3 regions of the Lentzea kristufekii genome follow, and region 3 is predicted to be linked to each of the others. Evidence: riboswitches for the same ligand, from Rfam matches in the RefSeq annotation. Region 3 holds a riboswitch; each other region holds the start of a gene.
What was found. Region 3 has a riboswitch for glycine ahead of gcvP (aminomethyl-transferring glycine dehydrogenase). Riboswitches for the same ligand answer to the same signal wherever they lie in the genome.
Positions count from the first base shown of each region.

Region 1 (5,255 bases), on a different contig from region 3:
CCCGGCCGCTCGCTGATCCTCGTCGACACCTCGGCGTCGATGACGACCGGCGCGATCTCGGCGCGGTCGAAGGTCACCCCGGCGAAGGCCGCGGCGGTGTTCGGCGTCGCACTGGGCGCGAAGGGCGAGCAGGTCGACGTGGTCGGGTTCGCGGACGGCACGTTCCGGCACGACGTCAAGCCGGGCGCATCGGTCATCCGCGAGGTCGACCGGTTCCTCAAGCGAATCGGCGAGGTCGGGCACGGCACCGACATCGTCGGGTCGCTGAAGCGCTCCTACCGGGGCCACGACCGCGTGTTCGTCATCTCGGACATGCAGACGATGTCCGGGTACCACGGGCAGGGTGTCTCGGACGTCGTGCCCGCGCACGTGCCGATCTACGGGTTCAACCTCGGTGGCTACCGCAACGCCGCGTACGCCACCGGCAAGGCGAACCGGCACGAATTTGGCGGCCTCACGGACGCCACTTTTCGCATGGTCCCCTTGCTCGAAGCAGGTCAGAACGCCACCTGGCCGTTCTGATGTGTGAGAGCTCTCCCGACGCGGAGAGCTCTCACACTTACTTTCAGTTAGCGTTGTGACCAGGTATGATCCCGCTATGGACTACAACGTGTTCGCGAAAGCGTGCCCGTCGCGTCCCACGCTGGAGCACATCACCGGCAGGTGGGGCAGCCTGACGCTGACCGCGCTCGCCGACGGGCAGCTGCGCTTCAACGAGCTGCGCCGCCGCGTCGACGGGGTCAGCGAGAAGATGCTGTCCCAGACGTTGCAGGCGCTGGAGCGCGACGGGCTCGTGCTCCGGGAAGCCCAGAACACGAACCCGCCCCGCGTCGACTACAGCCTCACGCCGCTGGGCCGCGACACGGCCGAGCGGTTGCTGTCGCTGATCCACCTGCTCGAGGGCCGCATGCCCGAGGTGCTGGCCGCGCAGGCCGCGTACGACGCCCGCTGAGCGGTACGAGCTCGCTCTTCCCCGCGCTGCGCGTTCCGCCGTCCGGATTGGACAACCGGAACGCGCAGCGCGTGTTGGAGATCAGCACTCGATGACGTTCACGGCGAGTCCGCCGCGAGCTGTCTCCTTGTACTTCACCGACATGTCCTTGCCGGTGTCCCGCATGGTCTTGATGACCTTGTCGAGCGACACGAAGTGCGAACCGTCGCCCCGCAAAGCCATGCGCACGGCCGTGATGGCCTTGATGGACGCGACGGCGTTGCGTTCGATGCACGGGATCTGCACCAGGCCGCCGATCGGGTCGCACGTCAGGCCGAGGTTGTGCTCCATGGCGATCTCGGCGGCGTTCTCGACCTGCTCGGGGGTGCCGCCGAGCACCTCGGCGAGGCCGCCGGCGGCCATCGAGCAGGCCGAGCCGACCTCGCCCTGGCAACCGACCTCGGCACCGGAGATCGACGCGTTCTCCTTGAACAGCACGCCGATCGCACCTGCGGTCAGCAGGAACCTGACCACGCCGTCGTCGGACGCTCCCGGCACGAACTTCGTGTAGTAGTGCAGGACCGCCGGGACGATGCCGGCCGCGCCGTTGGTCGGCGCGGTGACGACACGCCCGCCCGCCGCGTTCTCCTCGTTGACGGCCAGCGCGAAGAGCGTCACCCAGTCCATGACCCGCAACGGGTCGGTGACGAAGTGCTCCTTCTCCAGCGTCTTGCGCATTTCGGCGGCGCGGCGGCGGACCTTCAGGCCGCCGGGCAGGATGCCGTGCTCGTTGCAGCCGCGTTCGACGCACTCCTGCATGACGTGCCAGATGTGCAGAAGTCCTTGGCGGATCTCGGCTTCCGTTCGCCACGACAGCTCGTTGGCCATCATGATCTCGCTGATCGACAGGCCGGTCTCGCGGCAGCGCGCGAGGAGCTGGTCGCCGGTCAGGAACGGGTGCGGCAACGGCGTGGAGTCCGGCTTGATCCGGTCGGTGCCGCTGGCGTTCTCGTCGACGACGAAACCGCCGCCGATCGAGTAGTAGACGGCGTGCTCGACCGACTTGCCGTCCGCGAACGCCTCGAAGCTCATCCCGTTGGGGTGCAACGGGAGTGACTTGCGGCGGTGCATGACGAGGTCGCGGTCGTGCACGAAGCCGATCTCGTGCGTGCCGCCGAGCTTCAGCCGCCCGGTGGAGATGATCTCCTCGACGCGGGCGGCCGCGGCGGTGGGATCGACTTCTTCGGGGAGGTTGCCTTCGAGGCCGAGGAACACGGCCTTGGGGCTGCCGTGGCCGTGTCCGGTCGCACCGAGCGAGCCGAACAGCTCGACGTGCACGCGGTCCACTTCGGACGCACGCGCGCCGAGCTTCTCGACGAACATCGCGGCCGCGCGCATCGGTCCGACCGTGTGGGAGCTGGACGGTCCGATGCCGACGGAGAAAAGGTCGAAAACGCTGATCGCCACTGATCAGTCCTTCGTGGTGGTGGGGCGGTCAGTCAGACTTGGTGAGCTCGGCGTACTTCGCCGCCGTGAGGAGGTTCTCGGCCGAGTCGACGCGGACCTTGAACAGCCAGCCGGCGCCGTACGGGTCGCTGTTCACGACGGCCGGGTCGTCCACGACGGCGCTGTTGACCTCGATCACCTCACCGGTGACGGGCGAGAACAGGTCGCTCACGGACTTGGTGGACTCCAGCTCGCCGCAGACCTCGTTGGTGACGACCTCGGCACCGACCTCGGGCAGCTGGATGAAGACGATGTCGCCGAGCGCGTCAGCCGCGTACTCGGTGATTCCGCAGGTCAGCGGGTCCTGGGTGCCAGGCGTCCAGTCGACCCACTCGTGCTCGACGGTGTAGAGCAGGTTCTCGGGGAACTCCACGGCGCGACTCCTCTGGCTGTGACGGGTCAGGAAACTTGCGCCCCCTCCGCCGTGCAGAGTTGCCTACCCCGGGTGGTCTTGCTGCCTGAGAGTGTGCGGGAGCTTGCCCCTTCGGCGCCTCGACCAGTTCGTCGAGGTCTCTCCCACGCGGGTTCTGGCGCTGGCGCGCCGCGGCCGGTGTTCAGTTGTCCGGGGCGAACGCTATGTGCGGCCCCCGCCGAGTGTCAACGCGGGACGGTCGAGCGGAACGCGAACCGGCCTCAGGTCGCTTTGTCCCAGATGAACAACCAGCGGGGTATCAGATAGTGCGATCTGCACAGTGACATGACCTTGTGGCTGCCTCACATTGTGAGATGTCAGCCACCGAACGGAGGAGTCATCGTGCGGATCGCAGTTCCTCGCGAGATCAAGAACCACGAGTACCGCGTCGCTCTCACCCCTGCCGGTGCGCACGAGCTGACCAGCCGCGGGCACGACGTCTACGTCGAGCAGGGCGCCGGTCTCGGTTCCGCGATCACCGACGAGGAGTACCTCGCCGCGGGCGCCAAGGTCCTCGCGACCGCCGACGACGTCTGGGCCGAGGGCGACCTGGTCCTCAAGGTCAAGGAGCCGATCGCCGAGGAGTACCCCCGTCTCCGCGCCGGCCAGACCCTCTTCACGTACCTGCACCTCGCCGCCGACAAGCCGCTGACCGAGGCGCTGCTCGCGTCCGGCACCACGGCCATCGCCTACGAGACCGTGCAGCTGCCGAACCGCGCGCTGCCGCTGCTCGCCCCGATGTCCGAGGTCGCGGGCCGGCTGGCCCCGCAGGTCGGCGCGTTCGCGCTGATGAAGCCCTCCGGCGGCCGCGGCGTGCTGCCCGGCGGCGTCCCCGGTGTCGCCCCGGCCCGCGTGGTCGTGATCGGCGGCGGCGTGGCGGGCGTCAACGCGGCCACCATCGCCGTCGGCATGGGCGCGGACGTGCAGATCCTCGACACCAACGTCGACCGCCTGCGCCAGATCGACGCCCAGTTCCAGGGCCGTCTGCGCACGCTCGCCTCGAACTCGTTCGCGATCGAGCAGGCCGTCCGCGAGGCCGACCTGGTCATCGGTGCCGTGCTCGTCCCCGGTGCCGCGGCCCCGAAGCTCGTCTCGAACGCGCTCGTCGCCGAGATGAAGCCGGGTTCGGTGCTCGTCGACATCGCCATCGACCAGGGCGGTTGCTTCGAGGACTCCCGCGCCACCACGCACGCCGAGCCGACCTACGAGGTCCACAACTCGGTGTTCTACTGCGTCGCGAACATGCCGGGCGCCGTCCCGCGCACCTCGACCTACGCGCTGACCAACGTGACGCTGCCCTACGCCGTCGCGCTGGCCGACAAGGGCTGGGAGAAGGCGCTCAAGGACGACCGTTCGCTCGCCCTGGGCCTGAACGTCCACGCCGGTCTGCTGACCAACGGCCCGGTGGCCGAGGCGACCGGGCTCGTGCACACGCCGCTGGAGACCGTCGTCTGAAAGCCAACTGGATGACTGAGGCCCCCGCACGCGTGAATCGCTGCGGGGGTTTCGCCTGTCCGGCGCCGGTGCTCACGACCGCAACGCCTCCAGCTTCGCCTTGACGCCCTCGATCACGCAGTCCAGCCCGAACTCGAACTGGCGCTCAAGCGACCACAACTCGCTCTCGTCCAGCATCGCGACGTACTGCGGGTGCTTGTCCCGGTAGAGGTCGGCGATCTTGTCCATGTCCGGTGGCGGCGAGTCCATCCCGCCGCGGCCGATGAAGTTGACCTCGGCGATCGCGTACCCGTTGACGAAGCTGCCCACCGTGGAGATCGACTGGGCAGCGGCCACGGTCGACAGTCCGGCGCGCAGCATCGGCCCGAACATGGCGTCCGCGTACGCCACGGCGTTCGGACCGATGGTGTTGAACTCCCCGATCCCGCGGATCCACCACGGGTGCTTGAGCGCGAGCTGACGCAGCTCGCGCATCATCCCGCGCACCGCGGTCTCCCAGTCGGTCTCGGAATCGGGGAGGGTGAACTCGCCGTAGATCTCGTCGAGGCAGAGCTCGATCAGCGCGTCCTTCGTCGGCACGTGCCAGTAGAGGGACATGGGCGCCGCGCCCAGTTCGGCCGCGAGCTTGCGCATCGAGAGCTTCTGCAGACCGTGCGCGTCCAGCATCTCCATCGCCTTGCGGACGATCGCCTCCCGGCTCAGGCCGAGAGGCTGACCGCTGCTGGGCCTGGGCTTGCTGAACCACACGCTGTCCACACCGGCGATCCTATGCACGCCGGAGCAACACGCTGGCCACAACACCTCCCAGGAACACGGCGACGGCGCCGATGACCAGGCTGACGCTCATGCCGTTCGAGAACGCCTCGCGCACGACGGTGAGGTCCGCTCCGCTGTGCAGCGCCTCTGAAAGCGACCGCCCAGGAACGCCGTCCGGCAGCGATGCCACGAACC
Region 1 is NZ_JAXAVV010000026.1:113,536-118,790, reverse strand. It holds gene SK571_RS38020 (TROVE domain-containing protein) at 1-522, shown strand, start outside; gene SK571_RS38015 (winged helix-turn-helix transcriptional regulator) at 599-952, shown strand; gene SK571_RS38010 (L-serine ammonia-lyase) at 1,034-2,398, opposite strand; gene gcvH (glycine cleavage system protein GcvH) at 2,427-2,810, opposite strand; glycine riboswitch at 2,874-2,966, opposite strand; gene ald (alanine dehydrogenase) at 3,192-4,304, shown strand; gene SK571_RS37995 (TetR/AcrR family transcriptional regulator) at 4,377-5,060, opposite strand; gene SK571_RS37990 (MFS transporter) at 5,071-5,255, opposite strand, start outside.
Region 1: it holds a riboswitch for glycine, as region 3 does, so the genes downstream of both, gcvH (glycine cleavage system protein GcvH) here and gcvP (aminomethyl-transferring glycine dehydrogenase) in region 3, are expected to answer to the same signal.

Region 2 (5,255 bases), on a different contig from region 3:
CGAGGCCGCGGACGGGAAGTACGTGGCGATCGGTGCGCTGGAGGAGAAGTTCTACGCGGATCTCGTGCGCGTGCTGGGGCTGGAGGACGCACCGTCGCGCAACGATCCGGCGAACTGGCCTGAGCTGCGAGAACGCATCGCGGCGGCGGTGAAGACCCGGCCGAGGGACGAGTGGGCCGACCTCGCGCGGGACACGGACGCGTGCCTGGCTCCGGTGCTGACCCCTGCCGAGGCGGCTCGGCATCCGTACAACGAGGCGCGCTCCACTTTCGTGGACGTGTCCGGTTCGCCGCATCCGGCGCCGGCGCCTCGCTTCGACCGCACTCCTGCGGCCGTTCCCACGGCCCCGGTTTCCGCCGGGGTGAACACCGGGGAAGTGCTTGCCGACATGGGTGTGGCGGACGCGCGCATTATGGAACTGCGGCGGTCTGGAGTAATTGGATGAATGTGCGGGTGTGCATTAATAACGCCACGAGGGCGTGACGGTGCGTGATGGGGGACGTTCGGCATCCGGGTGAGGGCCGGTGCAACAGTCTCTCTTCCAAGCTGTGGGATGCGAGGGGCTGCGTGTTCACCTCGTGCCCAGGACATCGGCGCTGCTGGCGCCCGTCTTTAGCCGCCATTCGGGTGACGTTGGCCGCTGTGCAGGCGTGCGCCGCTGGCAGAACCTCGGGGGAGTTTGGCGTGGTCGTTGTTCATCGCAAGGGTGAATGAGGGACCATGACGGGTGACACGGGCGGTCCGCCGCCCGACCTGTGAACCACACGGACGGAGAGGTACCTGTGAACCTCAAGAAGGTGCTAGTGCTGGCGGGCGTCGCGCTGGTGCTGTTCCTCCTGATCACCCAGCCCGAGCAGTCCGCCTCGGCGGTGCAGCAGGTGCTCGGCTGGCTGCGTCAGGGCGCGGAGTCGATCATCACCTTCATCAGGAGCCTCTTCGGCACGGCCACCCCGCTCAGCTAGTGACGGTCGGTGATCCTCGGCCGTCCGCGTTGAGCCGGATGGGTGGAATGAGGCCAATCACGCACTGGTAACGGGTGTTCTGGGGATTCAGGGTCTGGCGATTGTCAGACCTACCGAATACCTTCCGCTGCAATGGCCGATCCCCGACCGACGAGGAGGCACATATGGTCGAGGACTCCGGGGTCCACGAGCTGTTGCAGCAGTGGGCGGCTGAACGGTCTGATGACGCAGAGATGCAGGAGGTGAACCGGATCAAGAACGCATGGCTCGCGGAGGCTCCCCCCTCGGCGCCAGGCATCCCCGTGCAGCGGGGAGGCAGGAGCGGGTCGCGTGGCTTGGTCAAGGTCGACTCGGCGGATCCGGCCTACGTGGCCGCGATGCGCAAGCGGGCGCCGGAGGCACCCGAGGCACTGCTCGCCGCCGCGGCGAGCTACTGGCAGCTGGTGGGCGACGTCGCCGAGGCCGAGCAGTGGTGGGACGCGGGCATCAGCCCGTTGGACCAGCGCGCGCTCGACTACCGCGCGGCGGGCCTGTCTCCTGCCGACCTCGGTCGGCGCCTGGGACCGATGACGGTTCTCCAGCACCTTCGCCGCGGTTCTGCCGCAGCCTGGTGCGTCGCACGTCTGCAGAGGCAGCGCCGGGACGGCGTGGCGTAGTGGGGAACGGGGCTCCACGATTGGGGCCCCTATGTTCGCGGAACGCGCTCACGGAAATCGTTTCGCGTGTTCTATGGGGGCCAAGCCCCCACGCCCCAGCCGGGGGCGAGCCCCCGGACCCCCACAGGGTGGCCTCCGTGAGGAGGCCTCACCCAAGTAGTGTGGAAGTCGTGCGCGGCCTCCTTACTCCCCAGCGTGTGCTGATCGCGTTCGCCTGTCTGGCGGCGCTGGTCGCCTGTTGCGGGCTCGCGTGGTGGCAGTGGCAGCGCTTCGAGTCCGCCAGCGGCACGTTCCAGAACCTCGGTTACGTGCTCCAGTGGCCGCTCTTCGGCCTCTTCCCCCTCTTCATGGTGTGGCGTTTCCGCCGTTTGTCGCGCCAGAACCGTGACGCGGATCTCGCACCGGAGCCGGTTGCGCCCGCTCCCCGCCCGGTGGCTACCGTTGACGCCGTCAAACCCGCGCCTGTCGAGCACTTCGACGACGAAGAAGACGCGGAGCTCGCGGCCTACAACCGCATGCTCGCGGACCTCAACGCGCGGGACGGTCGTTGAGCGAAGGCGGGCAGATGAAGGGTGCGTTGACCCGGTTCAGGGTCATGGCTTACGTGGTCGGAGTCTTCCTGTTGCTCCTGGTCGTGGCCATGGTGCTCAAGTACGCCGCGGACATGGACGGCGCGATGAAGGTCGTCGGCCCGATCCACGGCTTCCTCTACGCCATCTACCTGGTGATTTCGGTCGACCTGGCGCTGAAGCTGCGCTGGTCGATCAAGGGCACCGCGCTGGTGCTGGTCGCCGGCACGATCCCGTTCCTGTCCTTCTGGGCGGAGCGCAAGGTGGTCGAGAAGACTGCGCAGGGCGTCCCGCTGTGACGTTTGGCCTGCTAGCGTCTGGGGCTGACAACTGAACACGGCCGTCGATGTCGCGCGGAAGAGACCCCTTTCGAAGGGGCGCCGAAGGAGCAATCCCTCCCCGGAATCTCTCAGGCACAGATACCGCACGACGAAGGCAACTCTGGAAAGCAGGCTCATCAGCAGCCTCGCCCACGGTGCAAGTCGCGCTCCGCGCGGCGAAGCTCTCAGGCTCATGACAGAGGGGGAGGCTCGCTCTAGTGAGGAGTCTCCGATGGACCGTGTCATTCTTCTGATGCCTCAGCCGGCCGCGTCCGGCTCTTCGGCGCACCCTGGAGGAGCGTTCTGATGTCCCGCCTCACGCCTCTGAACGCCGAGCACGAGCAGCTCGGCGCGATGTTCACCGACTTCGCGGGCTGGCGGATGCCGCTGCGCTACTCGTCCGAGCTCGCGGAGCACCACGCGGTGCGCACGACCGCGGGCCTGTTCGACCTCACGCACATGGGTGAGATCGTCCTGACCGGACCGCAGGCCGGTGAGGCCCTCGACTACGCGCTGGTCGGCCACATCTCGGCACTGGCCGTCGGCAAGGCGCGCTACACGATGATCACCCAGGCCGACGGCGGCGTGATCGACGACCTGATCGTGTACCGCCTGGGCGACCAGGAGTTCATGGTCGTCGCGAACGCCTCGAACGCTCTGGTCGTCGCCGAGGCCCTGGTCGAGCGTGCCGCCGGGTTCGACACCGTCGTCACGGACGCCTCGACCGACTACGCGCTGATCGCGATCCAGGGCCCGAAGTCGGTCGAGATCCTCTCCGGCCTGACCGAGACCGACCTGTCGACGGTCAAGTACTACGCCTCGTACCCGTCCACCGTGGCCGGTGTCGACGCGCTGCTCGCCCGCACCGGGTACACCGGTGAGGAGGGCTTCGAGCTCTTCGTCGCGCCCGCCGACGCGCCCGCGGTCTGGGCGGCGTTGCTGGCCGCGGGCGAGGCGCACGAGCTCAAGCCGTGCGGTCTCGGCTGCCGCGACACGTTGCGTCTCGAAGCCGGGATGCCCTTGTACGGCAACGAACTCACGACGTCGCTGACGCCCTACAACGCGAACCTGGGCCGCGTGGTGAAGCTCGACAAGCCCGGCGACTTCGTGGGCCGCGAGGCGCTGACCAAGGTCGCCGAGTCCGGGGTGGACTCGGTCCTCGTCGGACTGAAGACGCCCGAGCGCCGCGCCCCGCGCCACGGCTACGCGGTGCTCGACGGCGACGAGGTCGTGGGCGAGGTGACGTCGGGCGCGCTGTCCCCGACCCTCGGCTACTCCGTCGCCATGGCCTACGTGTCGAAGGCCAGTGCCGAGCCCGGCACCTCACTGCTGGTGGACGTCCGCGGCAAGAAGCAGCCGGTCGAGGTCGTCGCACTTCCGTTCTACAAGCGCGCCAAGTAGGGAGATCCTCCAGATGTCCGACCAGTTCAACGCCTCCCTCGCGGAGTACGACCCCGAGGTGGCCGAGGCCGTTGCGGCCGAGCTGGCACGCCAGCAGGGCACGCTCGAGATGATCGCCTCGGAGAACTTCACGCCCGTCTCGGTGCTGCAGGCCCAGGGCTCCGTCCTCACCAACAAGTACGCGGAGGGCTACCCCGGCCGCCGCTACTACGGCGGCTGCGAGCACGTGGACGTCGTCGAGCGTCTCGCCATCGAGCGCATCAAGTCGCTCTTCGGCGCCGGTTTCGCGAACGTCCAGCCGCACTCGGGTGCGCAGGCCAACGCGGCCGCGATGTTCGCTCTGCTCCAGCCCGGCGACACGATCCTGGGCCTGGACCTCGCGCACGGCGGCCACCTGACGCACGGCATGCGCATCAACTTCTCCGGCAAGCTCTACAACGTCGTGCCGTACCACGTCGCGGACTCCGACGGCCGCGTCGACATGGCCGAGGTCGAGCGCCTGGCGCAGGAGCACCGGCCGAAGCTGATCGTCGCCGGCTGGTCCGCCTACCCGCGCCAGCTGGACTTCGCCGAGTTCCGCCGCATCGCGGACTCGGTCGAGGCGTACCTGATGGTCGACATGGCGCACTTCGCCGGCCTCGTGGCCGCCGACCTGCACCCGTCGCCCGTGCCGCACGCGCACGTCACGACGACCACGACCCACAAGACCCTCGGCGGTCCCCGTGGCGGCGTGATCCTGTCGAACGACGCCGACATCGCCAAGAAGATCAACTCGGCGGTGTTCCCCGGCCAGCAGGGCGGCCCGCTGGAGCACGTGATCGCGGCCAAGGCGGTGGCGTTCAAGCACGCCGCCTCGCCGGAGTTCGCGGACCGCCAGCGCCGCACGCTCGAGGGCGCGCGGATCCTGGCCGAGCGCCTGTCGCAGGCGGACGTCGCGGCGGCCGGCGTGAAGGTGCTGACCGGGGGCACGGACGTGCACCTGGTCCTCGTCGACCTGGTCAACTCCGAGCTGGACGGCAAGCAGGCCGAGGACGTGCTGCACCAGATCGGCATCACGGTCAACCGCAACGCCGTGCCGAACGACCCGCGCCCGCCGATGGTGACGTCCGGCCTGCGGATCGGTACGCCGGCGCTCGCGACCCGCGGGTTCGGCGAGGTGGACTTCACCGAGGTCGCCGACGTGATCGCGGAGGCCCTGAAGCCGGGCGCGGCGATCGACGAGCTGCGTGCGCGCGTCGAGGTGCTGGCGGCGAAGCACCCGCTGTACTCCACGCTCTGACGCTGAACCACGAGGGGCGCCACCGGAAGATCCGGTGGCGCCCCTCGCGTTTGTGATCCGAGAGCGAA
Region 2 is NZ_JAXAVV010000001.1:233,627-238,881, reverse strand. It holds gene SK571_RS01210 (CaiB/BaiF CoA transferase family protein) at 1-445, shown strand, start outside; gene SK571_RS01205 (hypothetical protein) at 783-962, shown strand; gene SK571_RS01200 (transcriptional regulator) at 1,127-1,618, shown strand; gene SK571_RS01195 (hypothetical protein) at 1,816-2,169, shown strand; gene SK571_RS01190 (DUF3817 domain-containing protein) at 2,184-2,486, shown strand; glycine riboswitch at 2,532-2,622, shown strand; glycine riboswitch at 2,624-2,714, shown strand; gene gcvT (glycine cleavage system aminomethyltransferase GcvT) at 2,814-3,908, shown strand; gene glyA (serine hydroxymethyltransferase) at 3,922-5,187, shown strand.
Region 2: it holds a riboswitch for glycine, as region 3 does, so the genes downstream of both, gcvT (glycine cleavage system aminomethyltransferase GcvT) here and gcvP (aminomethyl-transferring glycine dehydrogenase) in region 3, are expected to answer to the same signal.

Region 3 (5,255 bases):
CGCAACCTCGAACAGGTCCGGATCACCGACCTGCAGGAGGGCACGTTCTTCGCGGAGCTGGTGTTCGACGGCGACGTGCGGGTCTCCGCGCGGCCTTCGGACTCGGTGGCGCTGGCGTTGCGCGTCGGTGTGCCGATCCACGCCGAGGAGTCCGTGCTGGCCGAGGCGGGCCTGATCATCCCGGACGAGCAGGAGGACGAGGTGGAGAAGTTCCGCGAGTTCCTCGACTCCGTCTCCCCCGAGGACTTCCGCGGCGCGGACACGTAGACACGGCGGGGGTGCGGACGCCTGAGTTTTCAGGGTGTCGCACTCCGTCCCGTGCAGACGTGAGGGCAGTTCGTTTGGACGTCCCTCGATTGGACTACTTACGGTCGCATTGATCGCTAAACGATCACTAAACGTCACCTGAACGTGCTCGTTCGGGTGAGGGTATGACTCTCTACCTCAGGTTGAGGGTCGCATCTCCCCGCGCGTCGCGTTGACCTGCCATCGGACCGGTCTTACCGTCGAACTCGAGTGGACGTCGCTGCTTCGCGGAAGTGGACGCGGCGGCTTGACGGTCATGAGTTTCGTGGCCGTTCCGAGGGGAGGCAGGCGTGGTCGAGGAAGCGCCCTTGAGGGCCGAATCCGGGCTGCAGGGTGAACTGTTCCCGGACTCCTCGCTGCCGGACGAGCTCGTCGGTTACCGAGGACCCGCGGCATGTCAGATCGCGGGCATCACGTACCGGCAGCTCGACTACTGGGCAAGGACCGGTCTGGTCGCGCCGACGATAAGGATGGCGCACGGCTCCGGCAGCCAGCGGTTGTACTCCTTCAAGGACATCCTGGTGCTCAAGGTCGTGAAGCGGCTGCTGGACACCGGTGTCTCCTTGCAGAACATCAGGGTCGCGGTCGACCACCTGCGCCGCCGCGGCGTGCAGGACCTGGCGAAGATCACGCTCTTCTCCGACGGCACCACCGTCTACGAGTGCACCTCGCCCGAAGAGGTCGTCGACCTGCTGCAGGGCGGCCAGGGCGTGTTCGGCATCGCGGTCAGCGGTGCGATGCGGGAGATCTCCGGCACGATCCACGAGTTCCCGGCCGAACGTGCGGACGGCGTCGAGATCGCCCCGATGACCGAGGACGAGCTGACCCGCCGGCGTCGCGAGCGCGCCACCGGCTGACCGGCCTGATGATCGTGGCCGACTGGCGCTGGTGAGTGGCCGGTCGGCGGAAGCGCCCGGATCTTGTTGTTCCCTAGCGTTTCCGGCATGACGATCACCCCCTCCTATCAGGTCGTGAAGGTGCTGGAAGCGGCGGCGCAGCGCGCGGTCCGGCTGGAGTTCGGCTTCCTCGGCACCGAGAACCTGCTGATCTCGCTGATCGACACCGTCGGACCCGGCCGCAAGCTCGGCGTGAAGTCGCTGCGGGCCCAGGCGATGGCGCGGGGGCACGAGCACTGGGCGGACGTCGACGGTGGCGTCGTTCCCGAGGCTCATCCGGACGTCACGGCGTTGATGAACGTCGCCTGCGACCGCCTCCTCCTCGAGACCGTGCCGCCCGTCAGCCGCGCTCTGGAGGAGTGTCTGCTCGCGGCGGTCGCACGGGCCGGCGACGGCGTGCTGACCACGACCCACCTCTCGCTCGCGTTGCTGGAACAGGGTTCCGGACGTGCCGCCGACCTGTTCGTGCTGCGCGGAGTCGACGTCGAGGCGGTGGCCGCCGCGGTGCGGGCCGATGCCACGCGGCCCTACGCGGAGATCGAGGAAGCGCCCGCCGTGCGGTTGCTGCGCAAGGCGGGAGCACTTGAGGGGGACTCCGGCGGCGGGTACGTGCGCTGGCTGCTGCGCTGGGTCGCGCGCGGCCAGGGGCTGGGCGGGCCGGTGCTGACCGTCGTGCGCAACGAGGCCGGACGGCTGGCCGTGGCCGCGAGGCGAGAGGTGTCGTCCCGCGATCTGGTGGAGGCGGTGGTGTCGGTCGACCGCCAGTTGGAGGTGGCGGGCAGGAGGCTGAAGCCGGAGTTCGAGTCGGGCGGGGCGGCGGCGTTGCGCGAGGCGGGAATCGACCTGGCAGCGTTGCCCGTCAGCGGCGGCAAGGTGGAGCGTGCGGTGGAACGGGCGAAGCTCGTCGCGGCCCGTCGCGGCGACGCCGTCGTGGGCACCACGCATCTGCTCGTGGCGTTGCGCGACGACCCCGCGGACCCGGTCGCCGGGGCGCTCGCCGGTCTTCGGACTGAGATGTAGGTCGCGTCCCTAGGGACTACCTGAGCTGCCTGCGGGTATTCTTCTCGGGTAGTCGCTGAACTCTGGCGGGAGAGACCGGGCCCCGAGCCCGGCGCCGAAGGAGCAAGTCCCTCCCCGGGAACCTCTCAGGCATCCAGGACCGCCGAGCGAGACGCCTCTGGAAAGTGGATCACCAGGTGTTTTCTGGCGATCCCGCCGACGGTGAAAGCCCATCCTGACCGGTGGGTGAACCTCTCAGGCGCCCCTCGGGGTACGGACAGAGCGGGGAGGGCACCAGGACACGTGTGCCCGCAGCCCCCGGAGGCGTTTGATGACGCAGGACTCTGTTAATACCGACCCCCAGCAGGGGGCCCACCCCCTCCGGATTCCGCTCGCCGCTCTCGAGCACGGCACCCCGTTCGCCGACCGGCACGTGGGTCCGCGCCCCGCCGAACTCGCGCGCATCCTCGACGTCATCGGCGTCGGTTCGCTCGAGGAGCTGGCGCAGCACGCGGTGCCTTCGTCCATTCACGAGCGCGACCTCGTGCTGGACCTGCCCGCCCCGGCCACCGAGACCGAGGCGCTGGCCGAGCTCCGTGAGCTCGCCTCGCAGAACCGCCCGATGACGCAGATGATCGGCCTCGGCTACTACGACACCGTGACGCCGGGCGTGATCCTGCGCAACGTGCTCGAGTCGCCCGCCTGGTACACCGCGTACACGCCGTACCAGCCGGAGATCTCGCAGGGGCGCCTCGAAGCGCTGCTGAACTTCCAGACCATGGTCGGCGACCTGACGGGCCTGCCGGTCGCGAACGCGTCCATGCTGGACGAGTCGACCGCCGCCGCCGAGGCGATGACGCTGGTGCGCCGCGCCGGCAAGTCCAAGTCGAACAAGTTCGTCATCGACGCCGACACGCTGCCGCAGACGCTGGCCGTCATCGAGACGCGCGCCGAGCCGCTGGGCATCGAGATCGTCGTCGCGGACCTGTCGCAGGGCATCGAGGGACTGGGCCTGGGTGGCGACTTCTTCGGCGTGCTGCTGTCGTACCCCGGCGCGTCCGGTGTGGTGCGCGACCAGGCCGCGTTGATCGAGGAGATCCACGCCGCCGGCGCCCAGGCCGTCGTCGTCGCCGACCTGCTGGCGCTGACGCTGCTGCGCGCGCCGGGTGAGATCGGCGCGGACGTCGTCATCGGCACCACGCAGCGCTTCGGCGTGCCGATCGGCTTCGGTGGCCCGCACGCCGGCTACATGGCCGTCCGGTCCGGTCTGGAGCGTCAGCTGCCCGGCCGTCTCGTCGGTGTCTCCGTCGACGCCGACGGCTCGCTGGCCTACCGCCTGGCCCTGCAGACGCGCGAGCAGCACATCCGCCGCGAGAAGGCCACGTCGAACATCTGCACCGCGCAGGTGCTGCTGGCCGTGATCGCGTCCATGTACGCCGTCTACCACGGTCCCGAGGGCCTGCGTTCGATCGCGACCCGCGTGCACCGCCTGGCCACCGTGCTCGCCACGGGCCTGTGCGAGGCCGGGCTCGACGTCGTGCACGGCGAGTTCTTCGACACCGTCCAGGTGCGCGTCGAGGGCCAGGCCGCCGCTGTCGTCGAGAAGGCGCGCGAGGCCGGCATCAACCTCCGCAAGGTCGACGACGACGTCGTGGCAATCGCTTGCGACGAGAAGACGACGCGTGCGCACATCGTCGCGGTGTGGGAGGCCTTCGGTGTCACGGGGTCCGATGTGGACGCCATCGACGCCGACACCGCCGACGGCATCCCGGCCGACCTGCGCCGCACCTCGGACTACCTGACCCACCCGGTCTTCCACGCGCACCGCTCCGAGACCGCGCTGCTGCGCTACCTGCGCGCGTTGTCCGACAAGGACGTCGCCCTGGACCGCAGCATGATCCCGCTCGGCTCCTGCACGATGAAGCTGAACGCCACCGCGGAGATGGAGTCCATCACGTGGCCGGAGTTCTCGACGCTGCACCCGTTCGCGCCGGTCGAGGACGCCAAGGGCCTGCTGAAGATCGTCTCGGACCTGGAGGCCTGGCTCGCCGAGGTCACCGGCTACGACGCGGTGTCGCTGCAGCCCAACGCCGGTTCGCAGGGTGAGTTCGCGGGCCTGCTCGCGATCCGCGCCTACCACCGCGCGAACGGCAACGCCGACCGCGACGTCTGCCTGATCCCGTCGTCCGCCCACGGCACCAACGCCGCGTCCGCCGTCATGGCCGGTATGCGCGTCGTCGTCGTGAAGTGCGACGACAAGGGCAACATCGACATGGGCCATCTGCGCACCACGGTCGCCGAGCACGCCGACGACCTCGCCGCGATCATGATCACCTACCCGTCGACGCACGGCGTGTACGAGGACACCGTCCGCGAGGTCTGCGGCCTGGTCCACGACGCGGGCGGTCAGGTGTACGTCGACGGCGCGAACCTCAACGCGTTGATCGGCCTGGCCCGCTACGGCAAGTTCGGCTCGGACGTCTCGCACCTGAACCTGCACAAGACGTTCTGCATCCCGCACGGCGGCGGTGGCCCCGGCGTCGGCCCGATCGGTGTGAAGTCCCACCTCGCCCCGTTCCTGCCGAACCACCCGCTGCAGCCGACCGCGGGACCGGCCACCGGTGTCGGCCCGATCTCGGGCGCCCCGTGGGGTTCCGCGTCGATCCTGCCGATCTCGTGGGCGTACGTGCGCATGATGGGCGGCGACGGCCTGCGCCGCGCGACCCTGACCGCCGTGGCGGCCGCGAACTACGTGGCCCGCCGCCTCGACGAGCACTACCCGGTCCTCTACACCGGCGAGGGCGGCTTCGTGGCCCACGAGTGCATCCTCGACCTGCGCCCGATCACCAAGGCCACCGGCGTGACGGTGGACGACGTGGCCAAGCGCCTCGCCGACTACGGCCTGCACGCCCCGACGATGTCGTTCCCGGTCGCCGGCACCCTGATGGTCGAGCCGACCGAGTCCGAGGACCTGGCCGAGATCGACAGGTTCATCGACGCCATGATCGCCATCAAGCGCGAGATCGACCGCGTCGGCGCCGGCGAGTGGCCCGT
Region 3 is NZ_JAXAVV010000014.1:235,274-240,528, reverse strand. It holds gene SK571_RS27990 (bifunctional nuclease family protein) at 1-267, shown strand, start outside; gene SK571_RS27985 (MerR family transcriptional regulator) at 597-1,163, shown strand; gene SK571_RS27980 (Clp protease N-terminal domain-containing protein) at 1,251-2,222, shown strand; glycine riboswitch at 2,279-2,374, shown strand; glycine riboswitch at 2,378-2,484, shown strand; gene gcvP (aminomethyl-transferring glycine dehydrogenase) at 2,533-5,255, shown strand, end outside.